Regions from separate parts of the Alcanivorax sp. NBRC 102024 genome, predicted to be linked through region 1. Evidence: predicted binding sites of a transcription regulator. Region 1 holds the regulator's gene; the other holds the start of a gene.

Region 1 (5,417 bases):
GGCGGCATCTTTGCCGGCAAGCCCGCTGCCATCATGGGGGCCTCCATGGGCGGCATGGGGACCAGCCGCAGCCAGTACCACCTGCGTCAGGTGCTGGTGTTTCTGGATGTACATCCGCTCAACAAGCCGGAAGTGTTCGTCTCCGCCGCCCATGAGAAATGTGATGGCAATGGCGATCTGCAGGATGAAAAAACCAGAGAAATGATCGGCAAGCAATTGGAGGCACTTAAGGTCTGGGCGGAGCGGCTCGGCGAATAATTAAGGTCGTTGGAGCCTTGCTTGCAAGGCGAAGCTTTCAGAGCGGGGCGACGGGGGTGTCTCTTCACCTTGCAAGCAAGGCTCCAACGCGGTTCCTAGAGTTGGCTTTCTCGCCGAATCCATTTGGTGACATCCGGCGCCTGATAATCCGCGAAGCTGTCCAGCAGCACTGTCGGGGTATCGTGAACCTGAAGCAGGCCTCTGTGTTCCTGGCGCAGAAAGCCCTGGCTGACGGCATGGTCGAGGAAAGTGATTAGGTGGTCGTAATAGCCGTTGATGTTCAGCAGGGCGCAAGGTTTGTGGTGAAAGCCCAGTTGCGCCCAGGTCAGAATTTCAAAAATTTCTTCCAGCGTACCCATGCCGCCGGGCAAGGCGATAAAGCCGTCAGAGCAATCGGCCATGGCCGCTTTGCGCTCATGCATGGAACCGACTACACGCAATTCGGTGAGATGGTCGTTGCCGATTTCCTTGCGCATTAAGGCATCGGGAATAATGCCGATCACCTCACCGCCCCGTTGCATGACCGCATTGGCGATGGCGCCCATGACACCGACGCTGGCGCCACCATAAACGAGTCCCAGCCCGCGCTTTACCAGTTCGTCGGCCAGATCTTCAGCGGCGGTGATGTAGTCGTTCCCCTCACCGGGGCTGGAGCCGCAATAGACGCAGATTCTTTTCATGGATATTCACCTGATCCCTGCGACGCTCCTACGGCGGGGTATTTAAAAGTATCACTCATCCCGCCACCGCCGTGGGTTTGCTCACCAACCGCTCCGCCGGGAAATGACAGGTGAAGACGCTCCCCTTGCCCAGCTGACTCTTGATTTCCAGTTTGCCGTTATGACGGATCATCACATGTTTGACGATGGCCAGGCCCAGGCCGGTACCGCCGGTCTCGGTGACGCGGCTGTTGTCCGGGCGGTAGAAGCGTTCGGTGAGACGCGGGATATGCGCCGGGTCGATGCCGACACCGTTATCACTCACCGCCAGGTGTGCGCCACGCTCATCCTGCCACCAGTGAATACGGATCTGGCCACCGGCGGGGGTGTACTTGACCGCATTGGTGATCAGATTGCCGAAGGCGCTCTCCAGCTCCGCCGGGTTGGCAATCAGGCGGGCTTCTTCGGGCACGTCCAGCTCAATGCTGTGGCCCTTGTCGGCGCTGATCGCCAGGGCATTTTCGCGCATGCGCTTGAGCATGCCGTGGACAGGGACCGCCTGGCTGAGATTGTCCGCATTGGTGCCCTCCAGCCGTGCCAGCAACAGCAGGTCCGAGACCAGGGCTTCCATACGGTTGGACTGGTTGTCCATCTGGGTGAGGGCCCGCCGTAACCGGGACTGTTCCTCCGGCACCGTGTCCAGCAGGGTTTCCAGGTAGCCCTTGAGCACGGTCAGTGGGGTTTTCAGTTCGTGGCTCACGTTGGCCACGAAATCCTTGCGCATCTGTTCCAGATGATGGATCCGGGTGACATCCCTGGCCATCATCAACTGCTCGCCCACCCCAAATTCGGTAATGCGAAATTGCAGGATGCGGTTGTCGTCCACCGGCGAGGGAATCTCCAGCGCCTCGCGGAAATCCCCCTTGCTCAGGTATTCGGTGAATTTCGGATGGCGCACCAGGTTGGTCAGCGGCTGGCCCAGATCCTGGCGGGCGTTGAACCCCATGTAGCGTTCCGCAGCCTGGTTCCAGTATTCCAGGTAGCCGTGCTGGTCAATCAGAATGACCACATCTTCCAGGGCATTCACCGATTGCTGGGCACGGTGAATGATGCCCTGCAGATTTTCCTGGGCGCGGCGTTCTTTCTGGAAAAGGTGCTCAAGGCGGGTGTAGAACTCCCCCCACAGCCCGATGCTGTCCGGGGGTTCGGTGTGGTCATCGCGCACCAGCCAGCTGTACAGACCAAACAGCTGCCGGGTGCTCCAGATGATGTAGCCCAGCAGACCGACCACCAGTGGCCAGATGTGGCCCACTGCCAGCGCTGCCGCAACGGACAGCAGGATCAAGCCGACTATGCGATTTACTTCCTTGGCCAGACTGGCTTTCATGATCTCGCTTCCACCGCCCCGTTGCGGCTACGTGGGTGCATTCACCGTCACCGATCCGCATTGCATCACCTCTGGGGATTGCGCGCAACGCGCCATGCGGACCGGATCGCTTCAGCTTGCCTTGGCGGATTTTACCGAAAAACGGTAGCCAGTGCCGCGGACTGTCTGGATAAAGCGGTCGTAGCCGAAGGGGGACAGGGCCTTGCGCAGCCGGCGGATATGCACATCGATGGTGCGGTCTTCCACATAGACATTGGCGCCCCACACCTGATCCAGCAGCTGGGTCCGCGAATAGGCCCGCTCCTGGTGGCTCATGAAGAATTCCAGCAGACGGTACTCCGTGGGCCCCATGTCCACCGGCTCATCGTCGGCGCTGATGCGATGGCTCACCGGATCCAGGCACAGGCCTTCCACTTCGATGGCCTTGTCTGCCGCGGTGCTGGAAGCACGCCGCAGCACGGCCTTGATGCGGGAGATCAGTTCGCGGGTGGAAAACGGCTTGGTGATGTAGTCGTCGGCGCCCACATCCAGCCCCTGGATCTTGTTGTCCTCTTCGCTCTTGGCGGTAAGCATGATGATGGGGATTTCGTTGGTGGTCTCATCACGCTTGAGGCGGCGGGCCAGCTCGATACCGGTAACCGACGGCAGCATCCAGTCCAGCAACACCAGATCCGGGCGTTCATCGACAATAATTTCGTGGCCTCGCTGGGCGTTTTCCGCCTCCAGCACATCAAAATCGGCCAGCTCCAGCGCAACGGCCACCATTTCCCGAATGGCGGGTTCGTCGTCAACAATCAGAATACGGTTACGGGACATGGCTTTCCTTCCTTGCCTGTCTGTCTGTGTTGCCCTATTAGATTGCTTTTTTGTGACATCTGTATGACAAATTGGGCGGAAACGGGCGAAAAAGCAAGGGGGGGAAGCGTTACGAGGTACGAGTCGCGCGTGACGAAAAACCGGACAATCGAGACGGGGTTGTCCGGTTTTCGGAACTCGCCACTTTCAACTCGCGGCTAGAAGTACTGGAAATACAACCCGACAAACACACACGCCCCGGCCCAGTGGTTATTGAGAAAAGCGTGGAAGCTGGGCCAGCGTTCCCGGTAACGGATCAGGCTGTGCTGGAACAGGAAACTCAGGGACATGCCGGCCAGACCCAGGAACCAGGGCCAGGAAAAGTCCAGCCGTTGCCCCACCATGATCAGGGCCAGCAGAGTCAGCCCCTGGAGGATGGCGATCATCAAGCGGTCCGCATCGCCGAACAGGATGGCGGTGCTCTTGATGCCCAGTTTCAGGTCGTCTTCCCGGTCGCACATGGCGTATTCGGTGTCGTAGGCCACGGTCCACACCAGGTTGGCCACGTAAAGCAGCCAGGCGATTTCCGGCACGGCACCGGTTTCGGCGGCAAAGGCCATGGGAATGGCCCAGCTGAAGGCGGCGCCGAGAAACAGTTGCGGCATAAAGGTGAAGCGCTTGGTAAAGGGGTACAGCACCGCCAGCCCCAGCCCGCCGAAGGACAGCCAGAACGTCAGTTCATTGAGAAACAGCACCAGCACAAAGGCCAGCAGCCCCAGCCCGCAAAACAACGCCAGGGCTTTCTTGGCGCTGATAGCACCGGTGGCCAGCGGACGGCCTTTGGTGCGTTCCACATCGCCGTCGAAATCCCGGTCGGCAAAGTCGTTAATCACGCAGCCAGCGGCACGCATGATGATCACCCCGAGAATGAAGATCACCACGGTCTTCAGGCTGGGCGTACCGTTCCCGGCAATCCACACCGCCCACAGGGTCGGCCACAACAGCAACAAGGTGCCGATGGGGCGGTCCAGCCGCATCAACTGAATGTAGGGCCAGAGCGACGGGTAGCGTTGTTCAACGAAGGCAAACATGGGACATCCGGTTGTCAGGGGCGGGGGTAAGTTTCAAGTTGAAAGTGGAAAGTTTCAAGGCGCGAATCGAATGGGTAGCCAATCGAGATCGCCGATAACGCGCCGCCGCGCAAGAAGAGATCATGAATCGCGGCCCGCATGGTTTGGCGGTAGCGTGATCTTACCGGTCGTTGCTTCAGAAGGCGTCAAGTATGCTTGACATTCGAACAAGAGGTTCCTAGGATTTTATGTAAAGCTCGCTTTACATATCAGGGTCTTTACAATGTGGAATACAAAACGATATCTAACTGAATTTGGCCTGAGCATGGCGCTATATATGGCCGCGCTGTTCTTTAGCATTTATTTCCTTGTGCATTATCCAGATGCCTCCTGGATTGTCTGGGTGTCCTTGTTGCCAGTGCTGCCAGCGATATTGGCAACCGTATCCGTCCTTAGAGCGCTTAGACGGCTTGATGAGCTTCAGCAGCGAATACAGCTGATGAGCTTTGCTATCAGTTTTGCCATTGTTGGTCTTGTGACCTTTACCTATGGCTTTCTTGAAAATGTCGGCTTCCCGCATATCCCTTATGTATGGATTTTCCCTTTCATGATAGCTGTGTGGGGTTTATCTATGCCCTTTGTCGCGAGATCTTATCGATGAGGAATACATTACGAGAGTTAAGGTCGAAAGAAGGTATGTCGCAGGCAGAGATAGCCAAAATACTGAAGGTGTCACGCCAAACCATTAACTCAATTGAAAAAGGCAAGTACGACCCAAGCTTGCCTCTAGCGTTCAGGATAGCCGGCCATTTTGGTTTGAAAATAGAAGAGATCTTCGTTCCGGATTGAGGCAAATCGCGCATTCGGTTATTGGCGGCGGAGATGAGTTCCCGCCTGCAAGCTGCAAATCTAAAGGCATGAATCAGGCGAGTAGCCAACCGAAATCACCGGAGCCGCGCCGCCGCTGTGAGCGCTCCAAAAATAGAAGCGCGGCGATAACCTTGCCGTTTAACCAAGGCTCTTGCCCGCGCCTTGCAACTTTCAACTCGCAACTTTCAACTGAACCTTCTCCCACAGCGCCGGCAGGAAGTATTCTGCCACCAGCAACGGTTCACCGCGTTTGATAAAACGGGACTGGCGCCCCCAGCACACTGGCATGGCTTCTGCAGGGCTACCAAAGCGGGCCCAGACCTGGTCGCGCTGGCAGGTGGGGCGTTTGTACAGTTCCAGGCCCAGGGAGCGGCTGCC
Region 2 (5,417 bases), on a different contig from region 1:
TTTCCCAGCGGGGGAAATCCAGCACCACGCCAAAATGAGGCATGGGCACCGGGTGGCCATCCACCTCACTGTAGCCCTGGATCGGAGTCAGGTCTTTGCCCTTGTGCAGAGACAATTGATGGCCATGCAGATCGATATCCACCCAATTGGGGGCATCCCGACCCCGTCGGCCACCCAACACACGGCAGTAAAAGTCTGCCGATTCTTCCAGGTCATTCACCATAAAGGCCAGATGAAAGGCCGGCTGTTTTTCCATCGTCTACCGCTCTTGCTAAACTCTCGTCATTCCGCCCGATACGGAACCTTTGTTCGCCTGCGTCGGGCGCCCCATGTTACTAGAGGACTCCGCCCCATGTCTGTCACCCGCGCTCCCTGGCCCGCCACCCGTCTGCGCCGCATGCGTCGCGACGACTTCTCCCGTCGGCTGATGCGCGAAAACACCCTCACGGTGGACGACCTGATCTATCCGGTGTTTGTGCTGGAGGGAAAAAACCAGACCGAGACAGTGGCGTCCATGCCCGGCGTGGAGCGCATGAGTGTGGATCTGCTGGTCCGGGAAGCCGAGGAACTGGCCAGGCTTGGCGTACCGGCCATGGCCCTGTTTCCAGTCACCCCGGCAGAGGTCAAAACCCTGGACGGTCAGGAGGCCTGGAATCCGGATGGCCTGGCCCAGCGGGCGGTGCGCGCCATCAAGGCGGCGGTACCGGAAATGGGGGTGATCACCGACGGCGCCCTGGACCCGTTCACCACCCACGGCCAGGACGGCATCATCGACGACAGCGGTTACGTGCTCAACGATGTCACTGTGGAAGCCCTGGTCAAACAGGCCCTGTCCCAGGCGGAAGCGGGTGCTGACGTGATAGCGCCCTCGGACATGATGGACGGCCGCATCGGCGCCATCCGCGACGCACTGGAAGCCAACGGACACATCCACACTCGCATCATGGCCTACTCCGCCAAGTACGCCAGCGCCTACTACGGCCCTTTCCGTGACGCCGTGGGCTCCGCCGGCAACCTGGGCAAGGCCGACAAGACCACCTACCAGATGGACCCGGCCAATAGTGACGAGGCCCTCCATGAAATCGCCCTGGACCTGGCCGAGGGCGCCGACATGGTGATGGTGAAACCGGGCATGCCCTACCTGGACGTGGTGCGCCGGGTGAAAGACGAGTTCAAGGTGCCGGTGTACGCCTATCAAGTGAGCGGCGAGTACGCCATGCACATGGCCGCCTTCCAGAATGGCTGGCTGGACCAGGACAAGGTAATGATGGAATCCCTGCTGGCCTTCAAACGGGCCGGCGCCGATGGCATTCTCACCTACTTCGCCAAGGCGGCGGCGCAAAAACTGGCCGGGGCTGGCTAGTCTCTGTTCACAAACTGACCAGCCGGGCAGGCACAGCAGCCAGCCCGGCCAATGTCTTCTTGCTGCCCTGGCATACACTTCCCGGGTTTTCTGCCGATTCTTTCTTTGTGTCGGGTCTCTGACCCCGGGAGTTGTTATGCGTACTCTGATCCTGATCGCCACCCTGAGCCTGTCGAGCCTGGCCAGCGCGGAAGGCCGCGCTCCCACTGACCAGGAGATGCAGGAGCTGGACATCATCCAGCAATCCTGGATTTTCCAGGGCTAGAAAATAGCCAGACACAAAAAAGCCGGCGCATGCGCCGGCTTTTTTATTGCCCTGAAATCGTTCAGAAACGATAACGGGCATTGGCGGTGACGGTACGGGTCTCACCGTAGCCACAGTCATAAACGGTTGTCGCGAACTGACCGCGACACCAGGACACGTATTCCTTGTCGGTCAGGTTCTGCACGTTGACGCTGAAGTCCCAGTCGTTGACAGCATAACCCAGCATGGCGTCGTAAAGGGTGACAGAAGGTACCTTGGGAGCAGCCCCGACACCATCCGCAGAACCGGCATAATCAAAGCCCACGTTGTCGCCCACGTAACGCACACCGGCACCAAAGCGCAGACCGTTTTCCAGTTCGTACTTGCCCCAGGCAGAGGCCAGTCGGTCTGCGATATAGGGCAGGCGCTCACCGGACTGGTCATCCACCACACGCAGGTCGGTATAGTTGGCCAGCAGCTCCAGGTTGCCCAGCTGCTTCTTCACTTCCACTTCCCAGCCTTCGGACTTGGCGCCCACCTGTTCAACGCTGTCTTGACCGGGAGAAGGCACCACACGATTGGTTTCTTCGATATAGAAATAGGCCGCCGAGGCAGACAGATCACCCGCGTCGTTCAGATACTTGAACCCGGCCTCCTGCTGCTCACCGGTGGTGGCCGCAAGGCTGCTGCCATCGTTCGTCCCCAGATTCGGCACAAACGCTTCGGAATAACTCACATAGGGAGACAGACCGAAATCGAACTGGTACATCAGGCCCAGGCGACCGGTGGTTTCGCTGTCATCACTTTCCCTATTGGCATTATCCACAACGAAAACCTTGTTGGTGGATTCGTCGTGGCGCAAGGCACCGGACACCACCACATTGCCGATTTCCATATGGTCAATCAGGTAAACCCCGGTCTGGCGAATGGCATTATCGTTACGATCTTCCGGGTCCAGGGCGCTGTAGACCACATTGCCATACTGGGGGTTGTAGAGGTTGATCGTGGATGTTGCCACAACATCAGAGAAATAGTTGCCCTCTTCCCACAGGGCATCCTGGTAATCAACACCCAGCGCCAGGGTATGGCGGGTCACCCCCAGGTCCATCTTGCCTTCCAGGCGCACATCGAAGTTGCTGACATCGGTGGCACGATCCGCCATGTGCATGGTGCGCTCAATCGTTCCATCGGCACTTATGGTGCCGCCAATGGCCGCCCAGTGCTCCCGGGTTTCCGTCTCGGAACTGGTGTGGCGGGCGGTAGCCGCCAGGTTCCAGTTGTCAGTCAGACGCTGGTCCACGAACAGGGTGACTTCGTTCTGGGTACGGTCATAACGGTCCCAGCTCGGCTCACCGACAAAGGTCTCCACCGGAATGTCGCCCTTGACGCCCGGCAGCAAGGTGCCTTCCGCCGGCAGGAACTGGGCGGAGATGCCGCCATTGTTTTCCTGGGCATTGAACAACAGGGTGACGGTGGTGCTGTCCGTGGGCAGCCAGGTAAAGGACGGAGCAAACACAAAGCCATTGTCGTCCACATGATCCACCTGGGTACCGCTTTCACGCTTGAGCGCAACCAGGCGGTACAGCAGCTTGCCATCTTCGGACATGGGGCCGGTCACATCGGCGGCCAGCTGTTTGCGGTCGTAGGAGCCCACCTGCGCCCAGATTTCGCCCTGCTTCTCCGGTTTGGGCAGCTTGGACACCGTATTCACGATCCCGCCCAATTCCGCCTGACCGTAGAGCACGGAAGACGGCCCCTTGAGCACTTCGATGCTTTCCAGGGCATAAACGTTGGGCCGGGCACTGTTGTAGGAACCATAAACAGAGCGCAGGCCATCCTTATAGACGGAGGCATCCAGGCCACGCACCTTCACCCAGTCACCGCGAGTATCGAAACCGAAAGCACCGGAATAGACGCCGGAGGAATACACCAGCGCGTCCTGAACATTCTTGGCGCCGGTATCCTTGATGAACTCTTCATTTACCACGGTAATGGCATAGGGGGTCTTTTCCACCGGCACATCCAGCTTGCCCGACTGGGCAGCCCGGTCCTCGGTGATATAGCCCTCACCCTCAGGGACGTCGGCATTTACCTGAACGGCAGGAATAACATGGCTGTCGGCCTCATCGGCCTGAACAGGAATGGTGGCAACCAGCAATAGGGTGCCGAGCATCGGCGTGCCCCAAAACACGCGATTTCGGTAATTCATCAGAAACTCCCAGAATAAGGCAAGCAATAACAAGAATGATTCGCATTATATTTCATTGCTTAACCCGCTGAAAAGCCCCGGACAACGCCAAAATCAACGCTTACGAACCTAATTCAACTCTGCAGCACCGGGTAACCCGGCAAAAAGGGGCGTCTGCAGGACGCACAGACTGGATGTGAACAGCCCCCGGGGGAGCCTTTGCATGAAGCCCTGCATGATCAGCGTGGACTGAAGTATGCTGGGCATAATTCAGGGGTCCCTTTCCCGGCCAGGTAACATAAAATCTTTTTTCGGCTGTCATTGCCGTGTCACATTAATGTCATGCAATAGGGAACCCCGAAAACGGTCCCGTCAGGACGACGCCATGAATGACATTGCCAGCGAACACAGCGCCATCGACCTCAATAACCCGGATTACTATTTCAACCGGGAGTTGAGCCTGCTGCAGTTCAACCTGCGGGTACTGGAGCAGGCCATGGATGACAGCCATCCGTTAATGGAACGGCTGAATTTTCTGCTGATTTTTTCCAGCAACATGGACGAATTTTTTGAAATTCGTGTGGCCGGGCTGAAGAACAAGCTGGAAACCCAGACCGGCCAACCGGGCCCCGACGGCATGCTGGCCGAGGAAGTGCTGAGGGAAATCAGCCGCATTACTCACGAGGCGGTGGACCGTCAGTACCACATTCTCAACAACATCCTGCTGCCTGCCCTGCGCGAAGAAGGGGTGGACTTTCTGCGCCGGGAAGACTGGACCGAGGCCCAGGCCGAGTGGGTGAAAAAATATTTTCGCGAACAGATCTACCCGGTATTGACGCCCATCGCGCTGGATCCGTCCCACCCGTTCCCGCGGCTGGTGAATAAAAGCCTGAACTTTATCGTGCCGCTGGACGGCAAGGATGCCTTTGGCCGCTCCACCGGCCTGGCCATCGTGCCTGCGCCCCGTTCCCTGCCCCGCCTGATCCGCATCCCTGACGAGATCAGCGAAGGGGGCGACGACAACTTTGTGTTCCTGTCATCCATGATCCACGCCCACGTGTCGGATCTCTTCCCCGGCATGAAAGCCACCGGCTGCTACCAGTTCCGGGTCACCCGCAATGCGGACATGGAAGTGGACGAGGAAGTGGAAGATCTGGCCAGCGCCCTGAAAGGGCAATTGCTGTCGCGCCGTTATGGCGACGAAGTGCGCCTGGAAGTGGCGGACAATTGCCCTCGCCACCTGATCGACTATTTGCTGGAACAGTTCGAGCTTGCCGAGATTGATTTGTACGAGGTGAATGGCCCGGTGAATCTGGCGCGCATGTTTACCAGCGTCAATCGCCCGCGCCTGCACTACCCGCCTTTTTCGCCGAAGCTGGCACCGGCGGTGAAAAAAACAGACACCATTTTCGACGCCATGGACCAGGGGGATATTCTGCTGCATCACCCCTTTGAATCCTTCCAGCCGGTGGTCAACCTGCTGGCAGAAGCGGCCCGGGATCCCAAGGTGCTGGCCATCAAACAGACCCTCTACCGCACCGGTACCAAGTCAGAAATCCTTGATCATCTGGAAACCGCCGCCCGTAACGGCAAGGAAGTCACCGCCATCGTGGAACTGCGGG

Evidence for each region. The regulator PhoB, encoded in region 1, activates phosphate uptake and scavenging genes when phosphate is short. The targets are predictions, from matches to a motif close to TGTCATANNNNTGTCANA.
Region 2: the regulator PhoB is predicted to act here: its motif matches at 4,123-4,140, upstream of ppk1 (polyphosphate kinase 1).

The regions. Positions count from the first base shown of each region.
Region 1 covers NZ_BDAS01000001.1:460,242-465,658, forward strand. Annotated here, with positions in the region: gene A0251_RS02165 (NADPH-dependent FMN reductase) at 1-258, shown strand, start outside; gene A0251_RS02170 (TIGR00730 family Rossman fold protein) at 354-938, opposite strand; gene phoR (phosphate regulon sensor histidine kinase PhoR) at 994-2,304, opposite strand; gene phoB (phosphate regulon transcriptional regulator PhoB) at 2,416-3,120, opposite strand; gene ubiA (4-hydroxybenzoate octaprenyltransferase) at 3,318-4,190, opposite strand; gene A0251_RS17325 (hypothetical protein) at 4,453-4,830, shown strand; gene A0251_RS02195 (helix-turn-helix transcriptional regulator) at 4,827-5,018, shown strand; gene A0251_RS02200 (chorismate lyase) at 5,211-5,417, opposite strand, start outside.
Region 2 covers NZ_BDAS01000007.1:123,082-128,498, forward strand. Annotated here, with positions in the region: gene A0251_RS12230 (VOC family protein) at 1-256, opposite strand, end outside; gene hemB (porphobilinogen synthase) at 353-1,363, shown strand; gene A0251_RS17690 (hypothetical protein) at 1,500-1,628, shown strand; gene A0251_RS12240 (TonB-dependent siderophore receptor) at 1,690-3,816, opposite strand; gene ppk1 (polyphosphate kinase 1) at 4,181-5,417, shown strand, end outside.